One region of the Serratia sp. CoH_134_PS_4 genome, then DNA from elsewhere that is predicted to be linked to it. Evidence: predicted binding sites of a transcription regulator. Region 1 holds the regulator's gene; each other region holds the start of a gene.
The links. The regulator LexA, encoded in region 1, represses DNA repair genes until DNA is damaged. The targets are predictions, from matches to a motif close to TNCTGTATGTACATACAGNA.
Positions count from the first base shown of each region.

Region 2: a site for LexA is predicted at 1,200-1,219, ahead of mutH (DNA mismatch repair endonuclease MutH). Genes of this name have one in related genera too.
Region 3: a site for LexA is predicted at 1,906-1,925, ahead of umuD (translesion error-prone DNA polymerase V autoproteolytic subunit). Genes of this name have one in related genera too.
Region 4: a site for LexA is predicted at 1,414-1,433, ahead of dinB (DNA polymerase IV). Genes of this name have one in related genera too.

Region 1 covers NZ_JBXWKI010000017.1:49,149-53,578, reverse strand. Annotated here, with positions in the region: gene plsB (glycerol-3-phosphate 1-O-acyltransferase PlsB) at 1-588, opposite strand, end outside; gene AC2FCQ_RS21525 (diacylglycerol kinase) at 738-1,106, shown strand; gene lexA (transcriptional repressor LexA) at 1,228-1,836, shown strand; gene dinF (MATE family efflux transporter DinF) at 2,053-3,393, shown strand; gene AC2FCQ_RS21510 (CsbD family protein) at 3,661-3,870, shown strand; gene zur (zinc uptake transcriptional repressor Zur) at 3,962-4,430, opposite strand, start outside.
Region 2 covers NZ_JBXWKI010000011.1:81,552-85,981, reverse strand. Annotated here, with positions in the region: gene AC2FCQ_RS17425 (TerC family protein) at 1-386, opposite strand, end outside; gene mutH (DNA mismatch repair endonuclease MutH) at 481-1,167, opposite strand; gene rppH (RNA pyrophosphohydrolase) at 1,864-2,391, shown strand; gene ptsP (phosphoenolpyruvate--protein phosphotransferase) at 2,404-4,430, shown strand, end outside.
Region 3 covers NZ_JBXWKI010000001.1:406,187-410,616, forward strand. Annotated here, with positions in the region: gene ttcA (tRNA 2-thiocytidine(32) synthetase TtcA) at 1-73, opposite strand, end outside; gene umuC (translesion error-prone DNA polymerase V subunit UmuC) at 201-1,469, opposite strand; gene umuD (translesion error-prone DNA polymerase V autoproteolytic subunit) at 1,469-1,891, opposite strand; gene AC2FCQ_RS01970 (alginate lyase family protein) at 2,155-3,399, shown strand; gene nifJ (pyruvate:ferredoxin (flavodoxin) oxidoreductase) at 3,401-4,430, opposite strand, start outside.
Region 4 covers NZ_JBXWKI010000015.1:38,223-42,652, forward strand. Annotated here, with positions in the region: gene pepD (beta-Ala-His dipeptidase) at 1-259, shown strand, start outside; gene dinB (DNA polymerase IV) at 338-1,399, opposite strand; gene AC2FCQ_RS20205 (glycerophosphodiester phosphodiesterase family protein) at 1,595-2,479, shown strand; gene nqrM ((Na+)-NQR maturation NqrM) at 2,517-2,744, opposite strand; gene AC2FCQ_RS20215 (FAD:protein FMN transferase) at 2,752-3,783, opposite strand; gene nqrF (NADH:ubiquinone reductase (Na(+)-transporting) subunit F) at 3,784-4,430, opposite strand, start outside.

The DNA.
Region 1 (4,430 bases):
GTGCATTCGCGCCACGCGCGCCAGTTTTTGTGCGATGGTTTTGTCCGTGCCGTGTTCAGTCGCCATGCGACGCAGTGAGACGGTGTTGGAGAAACGCACAAAGCTGTCGCGGCCGAGCCACAACACGGCGAAGAACTTCTGTACGCCGTTGAGCAGACGTAGATGTGGCGTGCCGTGGCCTTCGCGGCCTGGGGAGCGACCAAACATCACCGAAACAGGCAGCATCTGAATATCGAGATCCGGATTACTGCGGTGCAGATCCAGATAGTCGTGAAACAGTTTTACTGACTCTTCTTTCGGTGTGTAGTAGCGGAACACGCGCGGGCCGTCGTGAATAAACACGTGGCTAGGCAGCACGGTGCCGTCTATCTCCAGCGGATTGAGAGGATCGGGCAGATCCTGCGCCAGGCACTGGGTGCGCAGCGTCAGTAAATCCGCCTTGGAATTATAAGGTAAAACATACAAAATCGGCCGTGAGGGATCCAACCCTAACTCCGTGACCGGATCTGAAGGGATAACCTTACTTCTTACCAACAATTTAAGTGGTAAATTCAATAGTTTATAATAAATTTTACGCCAACCTGACATAACAACGTGAAGCCTCTTGTTAGCAATGCGTCGCAAGCATACCAGAAACCGGGTAGCAGATCTGTGGTGTTGGAAAACCGAGAGCCGGAAGCATTTCCTGGCCTAGACTCTTTAATTATGACTTACCTCTGTGAAAGGCACTAAAAAACATGGCAAACCAAGCAACCGGCCTGACCCGTATTATTAAAGCCGCCGGCTACTCTTATAAAGGCTTTTCCGCTGCCTGGCAGCATGAAGCGGCGTTCCGCCAAGAACTGGTCGCCACCGTGCTGGCTATCATACTGGCGATTTGGCTGGACGTGGGTGCGATAGCGCGCATTTTATTGATCGGATCGGTGCTGCTGGTGATGATCGTCGAGATGCTCAACAGCGCGATAGAAGCGATTGTCGATCGGGTTGGCACTGAACATCATGAGCTTTCGGGCCGGTCCAAGGATATGGGGTCGGCAGCAGTTTCACTGGCGATTATTTTGGCGTTGTTTGTCTGGGGCTCGGTGCTCTGGCAACACTTTGCCTGAATGGGGTGGCCCTGTTGCGACGTGGGTCGCTAATCCCTGATTTTTATTCATTCTTCGGTTCCCAAGCCGCACTTACCTGTATATACTCACAGCAAGACTGTATAAACAAACAGGGGGCGGAATGAAAGCACTAACTACCAGACAGCAAGAGGTCTATGATCTGATTCGCGATCATATTTCGTCCACTGGCATGCCGCCAACGCGCGCCGAAATCGCCATGCGTCTGGGGTTCCGCTCGCCAAATGCTGCAGAAGAACACCTGAAAGCATTGGCGCGTAAAGGCGTCATCGAGATCGTCTCTGGTGCATCGCGCGGCATTCGTTTGCTGATGGAAGATGAAGAAGGTTTACCGTTGATCGGTCGTGTTGCCGCCGGTGAGCCACTGTTGGCGCAGCAGCATATCGAAGGGCACTACAAAGTGGATCCTTCCTTGTTCAAGCCAAGTGCGGATTTCTTGCTGCGGGTCAACGGTATGTCGATGCGTGATATCGGTATTCTCGACGGCGATCTGCTGGCGGTACATAAAACTCAGGACGTGCGTAACGGCCAGGTCGTTGTGGCGCGTATTGAAGACGAAGTTACAGTTAAGCGTCTGAAAAAACACGGAAATGTTGTTGAGTTATTGCCGGAAAACAGCGAGTTCCAACCGATTGTGGTTGATCTGCGCCAGCAGAATTTCACCATTGAAGGCCTGGCGGTCGGTGTGATCCGCAATGGCGACTGGGTTTAATCCTCACGCCTACACATCGTCCTCTGATTTAAGTCGCCCCAGTTCTGGGGCGATGTCATATCTGATTCACTATATACCCTATAGCTTTCAAGTTGCAGCTAGGCGGCCAACTCGCTCATCCCCAGGCGCTTACTCAGGTAAGTAACTGGGGTGAGCGAGTGCAGATAACAACGCTGCAACTTGAAAGATGACGGGTATACACGGGAACATTCCACTATGCGCCTGCTTTCCGCCTTCACCAGCGATACCGATAAAGCCTTGTGGCGCCTCGCGCTACCGATGATCTTTTCCAATATCACCGTGCCGCTGCTTGGGTTGGTCGATACCGCAGTGATAGGTCACCTCGACAGCCCTGTTTATTTGGGGGGCGTGGCGGTCGGGGCGATGGCGACCAGCTTCCTGTTTATGTTGTTGCTGTTTTTGCGCATGAGTACCACCGGATTGACGGCACAGGCGCTGGGCGCACAAAACCCACAGGGATTGGCACGTGCCTTTATGCAGCCGCTGTTGCTGGCAGTATTGGCCGGCGTCGTTATCGTGTTGCTGCGCCATCCGTTGATCGATCTGGCGCTGCAGATTGTTGGCGGTGACGATGCGGTGCTGAAGCAGGCACGGTTGTTCCTTGAGATCCGTTGGCTGAGCGCGCCGGCAGCGCTGGCAAATATGGTGATCTTGGGTTGGCTGCTTGGCGTGCAATACGTGCGGGCGCCGGTCATCCTACTGATAGTCGGTAATGTGTTGAATATCGTTCTGGATATCTGGTTGGTCATGGGGCTGGGCTGGAATGTGCAAGGTGCCGCGACGGCGACCGCCGTCTCTGAGTACGCTACGCTGCTGCTGGGTTTATGGCTGTCCTGGCGAGTGATGCGCATACGCGGTATTTCTGTTCCGATGTTGCGCCATGCCTGGCGCGGTAATCTGCGGCGTTTGCTTGCGTTGAACCGCGATATCATGTTGCGTTCACTGTTGCTGCAATTGTGCTTTGCATCCTTGACTATCTTCGGCGCCAGGCTTGGCGGTGACGTAGTGGCAGTAAACGCGGTACTGATGAATTTGCTGACCTTTACCGCCTATGCACTGGATGGTTTTGCCTATGCGGTAGAAGCGCATTCTGGTCATGCTTATGGTGCCAGAGATGACAGTCAATTGCGTAAGGTGTGGCGCGCGGCTTGCCGGCAGGCCTGTTTGGTGGCGTTAGCCTTTGGTGTGGTTTATGCCTTTGCCGGGCAGCAAATCATTGCGGCGTTGACCTCGTTGCCAGAACTGCGTGCGATGGCGAATGACTATTTACCTTGGCAGGTGGTGCTACCGCTGGTTGGGGTGTGGTGCTATTTGCTGGATGGCATGTTCATTGGTGCGACTCGCGGTGCAGAAATGCGTAACAGCATGGCCGTGGCGGCTGCGGGTTACGGTTTGACGCTGCTGACCGTGCCTGTCTTGGGCAATCATGGATTGTGGTTGGCGCTGGCGGTCTTTCTTGCGCTGCGCGGTATCGCGCTTGGGTGGATTTGGCACCGTCACAGGCTGCGTGGCAGCTGGTTTTCAGCAGCACAATGACGATAGCCTTTCTTGCAAATACATAAATTTTAATTATGTGTTTGTTTGTATTTTGTTACATATTCTCGTCGGTTAGCCAAGTCGTGTAGTAAGTTGTTTGTTGGCGTTTTTTTCTTATTTTCAATTTAAAAATGGATTTTAATTCTGGTTTTTATTTGTTTTCCGCTATCTGCATCTATAATTAATCGTGCGGCTGGCAATATAAACGGGGCATATCCTCAGCCAGCAGTAGTTAAAACTGACTCACCACAGGTTAACGGAGATACTATGAACAAAGATCAAGCCGACGGTAACTGGAAGCAGTTTAAAGGGAAAGTGAAAGAAAAATGGGGCAAGCTGACCGATGACGACCTGACGGTCATCGAAGGGAAACGCGAGCAGCTTGTCGGTAAAATCCAGGAGCGCTACGGCTACCAGAAAGAGGCGGCCGAGAAAGAAGTGAAGTCTTGGGAAGATCATAACAAATATCGCTGGTAGCGCGATGGGCCGCAGCGGATGCGGCCGAAAGTCTGGCGCCTTCCCCTTGGTGCCAGGCATGCAGACACAAGGAGGTGCCTGCTAACCCTGTCTATTTCTTCTTGATGGCAATGCTATGGTCGTGTTCGCCGCAATCATGTTTGCTGTCGCAAGCTTCTACCTCAACGCAAGCGGCGCACAGGCCGTGTGCTTCCACTACGCTGTGACGCAGGACAAACCCCGACTCTTTGGCCAGTTTTTGCAGCGTATCTTCAACCCCTTCAGTTGTGCGCTCTGTCACCTGACCGCAACGATCACAGATAAACAGCGCGGAAGTGTGCATAGGTTGTTCGAAGTGATGACACAGCACGTAGCTGTTGGCTGACTCGACCCGGTGAATGAAGCCTTGTTCCAACAGGAAGTCCAGCGCGCGGTAAACCGTTGGCGGTTTGGCCTGGGGTTCGGCAACGCGCAGTAAATCGAGCAGGTCATAAGCGCTGATGGCACCGGGCTGTTGTGCCATCAGGCGTAACACTTCCAGCCGCTGCGGTGTCAGTCGCACATTGCGTTGCTGACAGAGT
Region 2 (4,430 bases), on a different contig from region 1:
ACGATGGCGCCAAAGAAACTGTGCACTTTCGTGTTGTGTTCTTCCTCTGAGCCTTCGATGGTTTCATGAATCTCTTTGCTGGCTTTCCAAATCAGGAACAACCCGCCCAGAAGCAGGATCAGATCGCGTGCGGAAATGCTGTGTTCCATCACGGTAAACAGCGGATGGGTCAGACGGATCACCCAGGCGATAGAGGCCAATAGCCCCAGGCGCATTAACATTGCACCCGCCAACCCGAGACGGCGCGCTTTATTCTGTTGCGCTTTCGGCAGTTTGGACACCACCAGGGAAAGGAAAATAATGTTATCAATACCCAGAACGATCTCAAGAATGGTCAGCGTACCTAACGCTAACCAGGCATTGGGATCCACAATCCACTCGAACATTGCCCAGCACACCTTAATAAAAAGCCAAGGCTGAATTATACCCGTTTATTGATACGGCGACACCGTTAGCTAAACGTGACCTAAACAAACGCGATCAGATGAGAAAATGTCTTGCCAATAGCGCGCCGGTAAAACTTTTCTTCAGATAAAAGCCGCGCGGCAAGGTGAGGATCGGCTGCCCCTGTTCACCGATGGCTTCCGTTAGCGCTTTACTGTTGGCGGCCTTGGGCCGAAGTTGCAGTACTTCACCGTGTCGAGCCGTGATCTGTTCGACGTGGCCGAGCACGATCAAATCCATCAATTCTTCCCAGTCGCGGCGCAGCATTTCTTCTTCAACCGCGTTAGGGCTCCATAACAACGGAGAACCGATGCGACGTTGCGCCAGCGGGATTTGCCGTTCACCTTCAACCGGGATCCACAATACACGCGCCAGTTTATAGCGCACGTGGCTGCTGGCCCAGGTTACACCGCTATTGCCGGTTAAGGGGGCAACGCAGACGAAGGTGGTTTCCAGTGGTTTACCGGCGGCGTCTATCGGAATCGTTTTTAACTCTATACCCAATTCGGGGAAATCCTGCTCCGGTTTGCTGCCTGCCATGGCGCCAAGATATTGTTCCAACAGCATGCCAACCCAGCCTTTATCGCGCTTCAGGTCCTTAGGGATAGCCAACTGTGCGCGTTCGGCCAGTTCACCCAGGCTGCAACCGGCAAGCTGTTGCGCCCGTTCAAACAGCTGTTGCTCGTTTTTGGGAGGAGCGGGCAGAGGAGATAAAAACGCCATAATACAAGCCTGTTAGATTTGGTTGAAAAACGTACTGCATTTGTACACAGATAACTTTTGCCGGAAGTGGCTGGGGAAAAGAATAATAGTAGCATGATTTTTCATGACTTTTTTTCTGACACATGGCGGGGAGAAAATTCCTGACGACGCTTGTGCACCAGAAGCCACCGACAATAAACAGGATCTTACACCTATTTATCCACAGATTTATGGGATAACCCAAATTTTTACCGATCACTGGTTCGATTTACAGCCTTGACGTGGGCACCTTTTTGCGAAATTGTCCGTTTTGTGCGTAACTTGCGCGAATAATCTGTGGATAAAAACGACGTTGGTGGATCTTTCACCAGGCCAGGATCCTTAGCGGACATAGATCACATTTTTGCTCTGTACATGTCTGTTGATAAATCCATAAATTGTTATTTTAAAAGTATTAATTTGGTTTTCGTTTTTTATGGGTTTTTGAGCTTGTCAGAGTTTTACCGGCTTATCCCTTGAGTTCTTCACACACCTATCCACAGAAAAAGTGAATAAAACCGCGGTGAAATTGCCCTGCATGTTTATAACTTTGCCATTATCTGTGAGTTATCCCAATGTTATCCGGTTTGCAGGGCCGCAAAGCAGTGGTTTACCGCCTGTAGCTTGTGTGAAACAATCAGGGTATCTATGCGAATTTAAGCTTATCGAGGTAGTCCGGTGATCGATGATGATGGCTACCGCCCGAATGTTGGTATCGTAATCTGTAATCGTCAGGGGCAAGTCCTGTGGGCTCGCCGTTACGGTCAACACTCCTGGCAGTTTCCCCAAGGTGGGATTAACCCTGGTGAAACCGCAGAACAGGCAATGTACCGTGAGCTGTTCGAAGAAGTGGGGCTGAGTAAAAAGGATGTGCGTATCCTGGCCTCAACCCGCAACTGGTTGCGCTATAAATTGCCAAAACGTTTGGTGCGTTGGGACACAAAGCCGGTTTGTATCGGCCAAAAGCAGAAATGGTTTCTGTTGCAGTTAATGTGCAATGACGCTGATATCAATATGCAACGCAGCAGCACGCCGGAGTTTGACGGTTGGCGCTGGGTGAGTTTTTGGTATCCGGTGCGCCAGGTGGTGTCGTTCAAACGTGACGTATACCGCCGGGTGATGAAAGAATTCGCCGTGACCGTGATGCCAATGCAGGAGCAGGCAGCACAGCGGCAGATCCCCGCTTATCGCCGGAAGAGAGGTTAAGTTAAGCCGACTATGCTCACGCGCTTGCGAGAAATTGTTGAGAAGGTGGCCGCGGCGGCCAGTCTGACAGATGCGCTGGATCTTTTGGTTAATGAAACCTGTCTGGCAATGGATACGGAGGTCTGTTCCATCTATCTGGCGGACAACGACCGCCGTTGCTACTACCTGATGGCGACACGCGGGTTAAAAAAACCGCGTGGGCGTGTCATCGCGTTGGCATTTGATGAAGGTGTCGTCGGGTTGGTCGGGCGCCGTGCGGAGCCTATTAACCTGGCGGATGCGCAAAGTCACCCCAGCTTCAAATACATTCCTCAGGTGAAGGAGGATCGTTTCCGATCCTTCCTCGGCGTGCCGATCATTCATCGCCGCCAATTGCTGGGCGTGTTGGTGGTGCAGCAGCGTGAGCTACGTCAGTTTGACGAAAGCGAAGAATCCTTCATGGTGACGCTTGCCACGCAGATGGCCGGGATCCTCTCGCAGTCACAGCTTAACGCCATTTTCGGTCAATACCGACAGACGCGTATTCGCGCACTGGCGGCCTCACCGGGCGTTGCGGTGGCGGAGGGCTGGCAGGACAGCAGCCAGCCTTCACTCGATCAAGTTTATAAGGCCTCGACGCTCGATACCGCGAGCGAGCGGGAACGCCTGACTCAGGCGCTTGAAGAAGCCGGGGCGGAATTCCGTCGCTTCAGCAAGCGCTTTGCCGCCAGCTCGCAAAAAGAGAGCGCGGCGATCTTCGATCTCTATTCTCACCTGTTGAACGACGCCCGTCTTAAACGCGAATTGTTTGCCGAGATTGATGCCGGTTCTGTGGCTGAATGGGCGGTTAAACAGGTGATTGAAGTCTTTGCCGCGCAGTTCGCCAGCCTGCAAGACACCTACATGCGCGAGCGTGCAAGCGATCTGCGTGCGCTTGGCCAACGCCTTTTGTTCCACCTCGACGACACCACCCAAGGTGCGACTCAGTGGCCAGCGCGTTTTGTACTGGTGGCCGATGAGCTGACTGCCACACTGCTGGCCGAAATGCCGCAGGACAGGCTGGTCGGTGTTGTTGTGCGTGACGGTGCTGCCAACTCCCATGCGGCGATATTGGTGCGTGCGATGGGCGTGCCGACGGTGATGGGGGCAGATATTCAGCCTGCGCTGCTCAGTCAGCGGCTGTTGATTGTCGATGGTTATCGCGGTGAACTGCTGGTGGATCCTGAGCCGGTACTGGTTCAGGAATACCAGCGGCTGATCAGCGAAGAACAAGAATTAAGCAAGCTGGCTGAGGACGACGTTGAGCAGCCGGCCCAACTCAAAAGTGGCGAGCGTGTTCAGGTCATGCTCAATGCTGGCCTTAGCCCGGAACACGAACAATTGCTGGGTGGGCGGGTCGACGGCGTTGGCCTGTACCGTACTGAAATCCCCTTCATGCTGCAAAGCGGTTTTCCTTCTGAAGAAGAACAAGTCGCGCAGTATCAAGGCATGCTTCAACTGTATCCGAATAAGCCAGTGACGCTGCGTACGCTGGATATCGGCGCCGATAAGCAACTGCCGTATATGCCGATCAGCGAAGAAAACCCCTGCTTGGGCTGGCGCGGTATCCGTATCACGCTGGATCAACCGGAAATATTCTTGATTCAGGTGCGGGCTATGCTGCGTGCCAATGCGGGCACGGGTAATCTGGGTATTCTGCTGCCGATGATCACCAGCCTGGAAGAGATCGACGAGGCTCGGCGTTTGATCGACCGCGCAGGGCGAGAAGTGGAAGAGGTTCTCGGGTATGAAATCCCGAAACCGAAGCTGGGCATCATGCTGGAAGTGCCGTCGATGATCTTCATGATCCCGCATCTGGCCGGGCGCGTTGAGTTTATTTCGGTGGGCACCAACGACCTGACGCAATATCTGCTGGCGGTAGATCGCAATAATACCCGGGTAGCGTCGCTGTATGACAGCCTGCATCCTTCCATGTTGCAGGTGTTGAAGTTGATTGCCGTTCAGGCCAAGGCCGTCGGGCTACAGGTCAGCTTGTGCGGTGAATTGGCTGGCGACGCAAT
Region 3 (4,430 bases), on a different contig from region 1:
TACGACGCAGACGCTTTTGCAACTTGTTGAGATTGTACTGCTCTTTTTGACTAATTGTTTGATTATCTGACATTAAATCGTGCTCGTTCTCAATTGGGGGCACTATGGGCATGACGTTTTAGGCAGCGAGTTTAGCATTCTATGGGCTGATTGGGTATTTCATCCATACGCTCTTGGCCGCAAAGGCTGATTGCCGATTTTCAGTACACGCGAGCACGCGGTAAATCTTCCACCCGTGTGGTGTAAGCCGGAGAGAGAAACTCACGCTTCATCGACCATGTTTGCTGGTTTCCTTGTCCGGCAAACCACACCCCTGAATGCCCGGACTGATTGATTTTGTCCAGGGCGGCCATCAAACGTTCGCTGTTGGGGCGTGGCTGATATTCATCGAACAGGTCTAACTGAGCTACGCCTTGCGAGTAAAAGTCTTGCAGCATAACGCCGGCTTTTAGATAGCGGTGGCCGGGCTGCCAAATCTTATCAAGGCACCGAATCGCTGCTGCGATGATGTCGCGCGTATCTTGCGTTGGCGTACTGAGCATGATGCTCGCGGTGTTGCCATAATACTTTTCGTTGGCCGAGAAGGGGCTGGTTTTAACCCATGCGTTGATATTCCGGCAATATTGGTGCTCTGCACGCAGTTTTTCTGCCGCGCGGGAAGCATGCATACAGATTGCCTGATGCATATCACCATATTCGGTGACGCGTTCACCAAATGATCTGCTGCAAATAATCTGCTGTTTGGTTGGGGCAAACTCCTCGAGCGACAAGCAGGGTTCACCGCGCAGTTCACGCACTGTGCGTTCAATTACCACGCTGAAATGCTTGCGGATCATTGTGGTGCTGGCATCCGCCAATTGCAGTGCGGTTTTGATCCCCATATTTTGCAGCTCTTTGGTTAGGCGTCTTCCGATACCCCAGACTTCCATCACCGGCACTTTCGCCATTAATTTTCGTTGCTGTTCCGGGTTGGAAAGATCAACCACACCACGGGTTTGTTCCCATTTTTTCGCTGCGAAGTTCGCCAATTTTGCCAGCGTCTTGGTTTGGGCAATACCGACACCGACGGTGAGGCCGGTACATTGCAAAACGCGGTCGCGAACCTGGTGCCCGAACGTTGTCAAATCGACACAATTTTGTACGCCGGCAAGATCAAGGAAGCTTTCGTCAATGGAGTAAATTTCAACACGGGGGGCCATTTCTTCGAGCACGGCCATCACTCGCATCGACATATCGGCGTACAGCTCATAGTTGCTGCTGAATGCGATACCGCCTGCACGTTCAAAATCATGCTTTATTTTGAAGTAGGGCGCGCCTGTTTTCAGGCCCAGGGCTTTAGCCTCTTTACTCTGCGCTACCACACAGCCGTCGTTGTTAGACAGCACAACCACGGGCCGCCCACGGAGGTCTGGGCGCCACAGTATTTCACAACTCGCATAAAAACTGTTCACGTCGGCCAGGGCGTACATTATTTCAGCCTCGTGATGGTTGAAACGACCACGCCGACGATATTCTGCTCGTCGTTGTCATCCCGCAGCGGTATTGGCCGGAACTTCGGATTCATCGGCTCAAGCTGCGCGACAGGATGCAGACACAGGCGCTTAACGGTGAACTCGCCTGCGATGCTGGCGATCACGATATCGCCGTGGCAGGCGCCAATGCTTCGATCAACCACCAGCATGGATCCGTCGGTGATCCCGGCTTCGATCATGCTTTCTCCGGAAGCGATCAGAAAGTACGTCGCCGAAGGGTGGCTAATGCAGTATTCGTTGAGGTCAATCCGTGCGTGTATGTAGTCTTGCGCGGGACTGGGAAAGCCAGCCGGGACATTATCGGCGTAAAGCGGAATGCGCTGTTTCTCTGGGGTTGGTGTGGGTAAAAAGTGTTTCATGGTGCATTTCTCTATACTGTTTTTATATACAGTATAATCGATTTTTAGCCATTACAACCATAAAGAAAGTCAGGGGCGAGACGATCGTCAGTTATCCCCTTGTTGGGCAAGATGATCCTCTCGGAAAAGTTTTAGGGGGTGGCTCACAAGCTCCAGTGTCCGTGCGTTTTTACGCTCAGAAACGTTTTTTATCTGTCGGGACACACAAAACCGGGCAGGATACTCTCAGTCACTCATGATCATAATGGGGTACCTGCCTGATGATACGTACCTGCCTGCGTGCAGCCCTCTTGCTTTGCCTGACGCCTTTTACCGCTAACGCCGTTGAGTGCTGTATTTTCTTGCAGCAGCCGCAGTTGTCACAGGTAAAAGCACAGACTCAGGGGGATGCCAACTATCAACGCCTGATACGTGATGCTGACAGCGCACTGCGAAAGCCGTTGCTCAGCGTCACTGATAAAGGCCTGACCCCGCCGAGCGGAGACAGGCATGACTACCTGAGCCTGGGGGCCTATTGGTGGCCGGATGCGAGTAAACCCAATGGGTTGCCTTGGGTTCGTCGCGATGGGCAGGTGAACCCGGCCAGTAAAAATGAACAGAGTGATGGCGTGCGGCTGGCAGAGTTCACCCAGCGGGTACAAACACTGGCATTGGCGGGGTATTTCTCCGGCCAGCAACGTTACAGCGATCGGGCGATTAGGCTGATCCGTACCTGGTTCATCGATCCATCAACGCGGATGAACCCAAACCTCAACTACGCTCAGGGTATTCCGGGCCGCGACAGCGGGCGCGGTAATGGCATTCTCGATGGGCGCTATTTTGCCATTCGCATTGTCGACAGCCTGTTATTGCTGCAACAGACTCCGGGGTGGACGGCGCAAGATGAAAGCCAGATGCGGCAATGGTTTGCCCGTTACCTCGACTGGTTGTTACACAGCCCAGCCGGTAAACAGGAGGGCGCCGCAAAGAATAATCATGGCAGTTGGTATACCGTGCAGGTAGCGGGCATTGCTGCCTGGCTCGGGCGTGACGACGTGGTGCGTGATATGGCCGTTTTGATGCAGCATAAGCTGGATGTGCAGCTTGCCGTCAACGGGACGCAACCGCAGGAACTGCTGCGTACTCGTTCGTTTCACTACAGTTACTTTAATCTGCAAGCCTTGGTCCTGATGGCGGGTTTGGCACAGCGACAGGGCATCGATCTCTGGCATTACCCTACAGAACAGGGCAGCTCATTATTGGCTGCGCTGGATTTTATGGCGCCTTATGTTGATGCGGCGCACCCGTGGCCTTATCCGAGTCTGGATCGGGTCGGGGTTCGCCTTGTTCCGCTGCTGATCCAAACCGACAGCATGCTGAAAACCAAACGCTATCAAACGGTGATTGAAAAAGCGCAATTTGACGTCAGGCAATGGCAGGGCAAAAGCAGTTACGTACGCGGTGCGGTGAAAGAGGCGCAGCGGCAAAGCTGGCTGGAAGCGGGGCGCGAACCGGTCGCGCCCCAATGATTTACTCAGCGGAGGTTTTTTCTCCTTTACCGGCCAGTAGACTGAGGAAGTCGTACTTTTCCTTCAGCTCTTTCTCGGCGGCCTGATACAACGCGCTGGCGACTTCCGGCTGCTGTGAGTTCAGGCGGCGGAAGCGCTGCTCTTTGAGCAGGGTTTCGGTCAGGTTGCTGTTGGGTGGCCGTGAGTCCAGTGCCAGTGCTGCTTTACCTTCATCTGCACGACGCGGATCGAAGCGATACAACGGCCAGAAGCCAGTGGCGGTCAACTGCTTCATTTGATCGTGGCTGAGTGCCAGATCGTAACCGTGCTCTTCACAAGGACTGTAGGCGATAATCAGGGACGGGCCCGGATAGGCCTCGGCTTCCTGAATCGCTTTCACCGTCTGGTTGAGCTGCGCACCCAGCGAGATTTGCGCGACATACACGTGGCCGTACATCATCATGCTGACGCCTAAGTCCTTACGTGCCTTACGCTTGCCGTGCTCGCCGAACTTGGTGACGGCGCCCAGTGGGGTGGCCTTCGACTGCTGACCGCCGGTATTGGAATAGCATTGGGTATCCAGCACCAGTACGTTGACGTTCTCGGTCAGGCTGAGGACGTGATCCAACCCACCGAATCCGATGTCGTAAGCCCAGCCATCGCCGCCAATCAGCCAGATAGATTTGTCCACCAGATAATCGGCGTCGGTCGCCAGCTGGCGTGCGTCGTTACCTTCAATCTGCATCAGCAGACTGCGCAGTTCAGCAATCTGCTGGCGGCGAGGTTCCGGAGCGATATCATCCATCTGCAGGGCATTAACCAACTGTGCCGGCAACTGCGGTGCCAGGGTGTTCAACAGACGCAACACGCGGCTGCGATGCTGATCGACCGTCAATCGGAAACCGAGACCAAACTCTGCATTATCCTCAAATAGCGAGTTGGCCCAGGCAGGGCCGCGGCCTTCGGCATTGGTGGTGTAAGGGGTGGTAGGCAAGTTGCCACCGTAAATAGATGAGCAGCCGGTGGCGTTGGCAATCAGTAGTCGATCGCCA
Region 4 (4,430 bases), on a different contig from region 1:
AGATGCTGACTCACCGGTCATGCACCTGGTGCGTGAGATCTACCAGGATCTGTTTAACAAGACGCCAAACATCATGGTGATCCACGCCGGTCTGGAATGCGGCCTGTTCAAAAAGCCGTATCCAAATATGGATATGGTATCAATTGGGCCAACCATTACCGGGCCACACTCGCCGGATGAACAAGTGCATATCGAAAGCGTGGGCCTGTACTGGAAGCTGCTGACCGCACTGTTGAAGGCTATCCCGGAGCGCGCGTAATCTGCCGGGTTCGGCACGCTGAACCCCAAAAATGACCGAGCCGTTTACATAAAGGCGCAATCTTGCATTGCGCCTTTATTATTCCCACGGCAGCAGCAGCTGACGCTCCAGTTGCGGGTCCAACAGCGTCACGTGCAAGCCGACCAGCCGCACCCCACGTCCTTCACGCCGCTCGCGCCATGCCTGCCGTGCCACGTTGATCAAGTCGTCTTTATTGAGCACCGGCCAGACGTGTTCCTGCGTCGTTTGCTGGAAATCCTGGAACTTCAGCTTCACCCCTTGGCGGGCAATGTGCAGATCCGGTTTCACTTTACGCAACCGCGTCTCCAGCTCGGGATAGAGCTTATCGACGATCAAGGTTTCACACTCCTCCCAGTCATGGATATCTTCCGCCAGCGTACGCTCCACCCCCACCGACTTACGCAGCCTTTCTGGCGAAACCTCACGCAGATCTATCCCCTGGCAGCGCTCCCACAGCACACGGCCAAACTTGCCGAAGCGCTTTAACAGAGCAGCAAGATCGTACTGTTGCACGTCTGCGCAGGTGATCAGCCCCACCTCTTCCAACCGTTTTGCGGTCACCTTCCCCACGCCGGGGATTTTGCTCAGCGGCAGTTGCTGTAAAAATGCCGGCACCTGTGCCGGCGTGATGACGTATTGGCCATTCGGCTTATTGAGCTCTGAAGCAATCTTGGCGAGGAACTTGATGGGGGCAATACCGGCAGACGCGGTGAGGTTTAGCTCATCGGAAATAGCCTGACGGATTTGCTGGGCGATCAGCGTCGCCGAACCGTTGCACTGGGTGCAGTCGGTCACATCCAGATAGGCTTCATCCAGGGATAACGGTTCAATCAGCGGGGTGTAGCGCGCAAATATTTCGCGGATGTGTTGCGAGGCTTCTTTATAGGCAGCCATACGGCCTGGCAGCAGTTTAAGATGCGGGCAAAGCTTGAGTGCCATCGCTGTCGACATCGCGCTGTGCACACCATAACGACGCGCAGGATAATTGGCGGTGCTGATCACCCCGCGCCGATCGGCACTGCCGCCGATCGCCAGCGGAATCTCACGCAAACTGGGATCGTCGCGCATTTCTACCGCTGCGAAGAAGCAGTCCATATCGACATGAATGATTTTACGCATTGCGCCTCCAATAACACTGTATAAGTATACAGGCAAAAAGAGAAAGCTCAAGCCTCGGTTCAGTTCGAAGAAAACAGGGTTTCAACCAATTATCTTCGACTTGTTAAAAAAGCGTAATTTTTCAATAGTACGCTGTGAAAATTAATCCCCCCAGTGACTGACAACCATAACGCCTCGCACAGGATGGTGCCCTACATGAAAACATTATCTGTCTATTTGTTGGCTTCTGCTTTATCTCTGATATCCATTGCCGCTCAGGCCGCCCCTGCCATTATTGCGCACCGGGGTGGCACCGCCGACGCGCCTGAAAACACCCGCGTCGCTATAGAAACGGCACTGAAAAACGGCGCAGACGCCATTTGGATCACCTTACAGGAATCCAAAGACGGCGCGATCGTGCTGTATCGCCCTTCTGATCTGAAAGCGCTGACCAACGAACAGGGATTGGTTTCCGCCTTTACCGCCGCGCAGTTGGCAAAAGTCGATGCCGGTTGGTCATTCACCCAAGGCGAGGCACACCCGTTCCGCGGAAAAGGCATTGGCATTCCAAGGTTGGATGAGATTCTGGCGGCGTTCCCCAAGGTCAACTTCTATCTGGATATCAAGTCGCCGGACGCAGACCCTGTTCAATTCGGCAAAGCCCTGTTGGCGACATTGGAGAAAACCAACAGCCTGGACCGCACCCGCGTGTATTCCACCGATGCCAACTATCTGCAGGCGCTACCGAAAGCCATCAAACGTTTTGAGACGCGCGATGAAACCCGCGACCTGCTGGCAAATATCAGCCTGTCACATCAGTGCGAGCTGAAACCCGATAATCAGCAACCGCGCTGGTACGGGTTGGAACTGAAACGAGAAGTGGAAGTCGTGGAGAAATTTACGCTGGGTGAAGCGCGTTCCAAGGCGTTTTTGACCTGGGATAAAGAGTCGATCGACTGCTTCCGTTCGCAGGGGCCTGCACACATTATTCTGTTCGGCATTAACTCACCGGCGGAATACCAACAGGCGCTGGCGTTGGGTGTAGACGGCGTGATGGTCAACTCACCGGCCGAGGCGAAAAGCTTTCGCCAAGCCAAATAACAGATAGCGAAAGGGGCGCTGCATGCGCCCCTTGTATTCAAATAATCCGGTGCTTGTCCAACTGCTTCTGACGCATCGCCTCTTTCTCCAGACGCTTCTTGCGTGCATCGCAAGGTTCAGGGCAATCACACACTTTATCCATCCCCAGCGCGGTAATCCCCCCACAGCTGCCTTGCAGGCTTTTGCGTTTGAACACGTAGCCCAATGACATCCCGCCGACAATCAGCAGAAACAACACGAAGCTGGCGATAAATACGGTCAACATAGCGACCTCACGAGTTATTGTTCAAATAGGGTTTAAACGCATCGGAGTAGCGCTCTTCAAAGCCAGTCGCGGTTTTCACAATCATAAACACCGGGATCCCCATCAGGTTCGCCAGCGCCATGCCGCGTTCCGGCCCCAAAACGTTCAGCCCGGTCGACAAACCATCGGCAGCCATACAGGTAGGGCTTAACACCGTGACCGACACTAAATGGTGATGGATCGGCCGGCCGGTGATGGGATCTATCGTATGCGAATAGCGCACGCCGCCCTGCTCGAAGTAGTTGCGGTAATCGCCCGAGGTGGCGATCGACATCTCACCCGGTTGGATCACCAGTTGCGCTTTCTGCTCCATGCCGGCGGTTGGTCGCTCAATGGCAATACGCCATGGTTTTTTCTCGCCGTTATGGCCACGGGTGCGCACCTCGCCGCCAATATCCACCATGTAGTTTTTAACCTGCTGCGATTGCAGATATTGGGCAATCACATCCACACCATAGCCTTTCGCGATCGAAGAGAGATCCACATATAGCTCTGGAATGCGCTTAACCAACGCATTGCCCTGCACCGACAGCTTGTCGATCCCCGTCCAGGCGCGACGTTGTTCCAGTGCCGCAGCACTCGGTACCTTTTCCGGTCGCCCTTCTGGCCCGAACCCCCACAGATTGACCAACGGCCCGACGGTCACGTCCAGCGCGCCATCGGTGACGCGGTTAATCCGTAGCGCTTCCAGCACCACTTCGGTCGTCGCGGCAGAGACCGGGAAAGGCTTATCCACGACGCGGCTGGCATTGAAGCGGCTCAGTTCGGAATTCGGCCGGTAGGTAGACATTTGATCGTTGACCAACTCTAACCGCTTGTCGATCTCCGCCTGTATTTTAGCGGCAGACGGCGTGTCGTCGCCGGTAACATAGCGGATCGAATAAGACGTCCCCATGGTTTTACCGTCGAGATTCACCTGCTCCGGCCCGCAGCCAGTCAATAACAGGGTGGCGCTCAGCGCCACCGTCGTTATTAACCCCTTCATTGCCCATCCACGCATTTAGCCACCAAAGTCATCGAGCATGATATTTTCGTCTTCGACACCCAGATCTTTCAACATCTTGATCACCGCAGCGTTCATCATTGGCGGACCGCACATGTAGAATTCGCAATCTTCCGGCGCAGGGTGATTCCGCAGATAGTTTTCCAACAGAACATTATGGATAAAGCCGGTGTAACCCGTCCAGTTATCCTCCGGCTGCGGATCGGAAAGTGCCACGTGCCAGGTGAAGTTCTCGTTCTCTTCCTGCAACCGATTGAAATCGTCCTCATAGAACATTTCACGCAGTGAACGCGCACCGTACCAGAAGGTAATTTTGCGCTTCGACTTCAGACGATTGAGCTGGTCAAAGATATGCGAACGCATCGGTGCCATACCCGCACCGCCACCGATGAAGATCATTTCTGCGTCGGTGTCCTTGGCGAAGAACTCGCCGAACGGCCCGGAAATGGTCACCTTGTCACCGGCCTTCAACGACCAAATGTAGGAAGACATGATGCCCGGTGGCACGTCCGGATCGCGCGGTGGTGGCGTGGCGATACGCACGTTGAGCATGATGATGCCCTTTTCATCCGGGTAGTTCGCCATCGAGTAGGCACGCACGGTGGTTTCATTCACCACCGAACGGTAGCGGAACAGGTTGAACT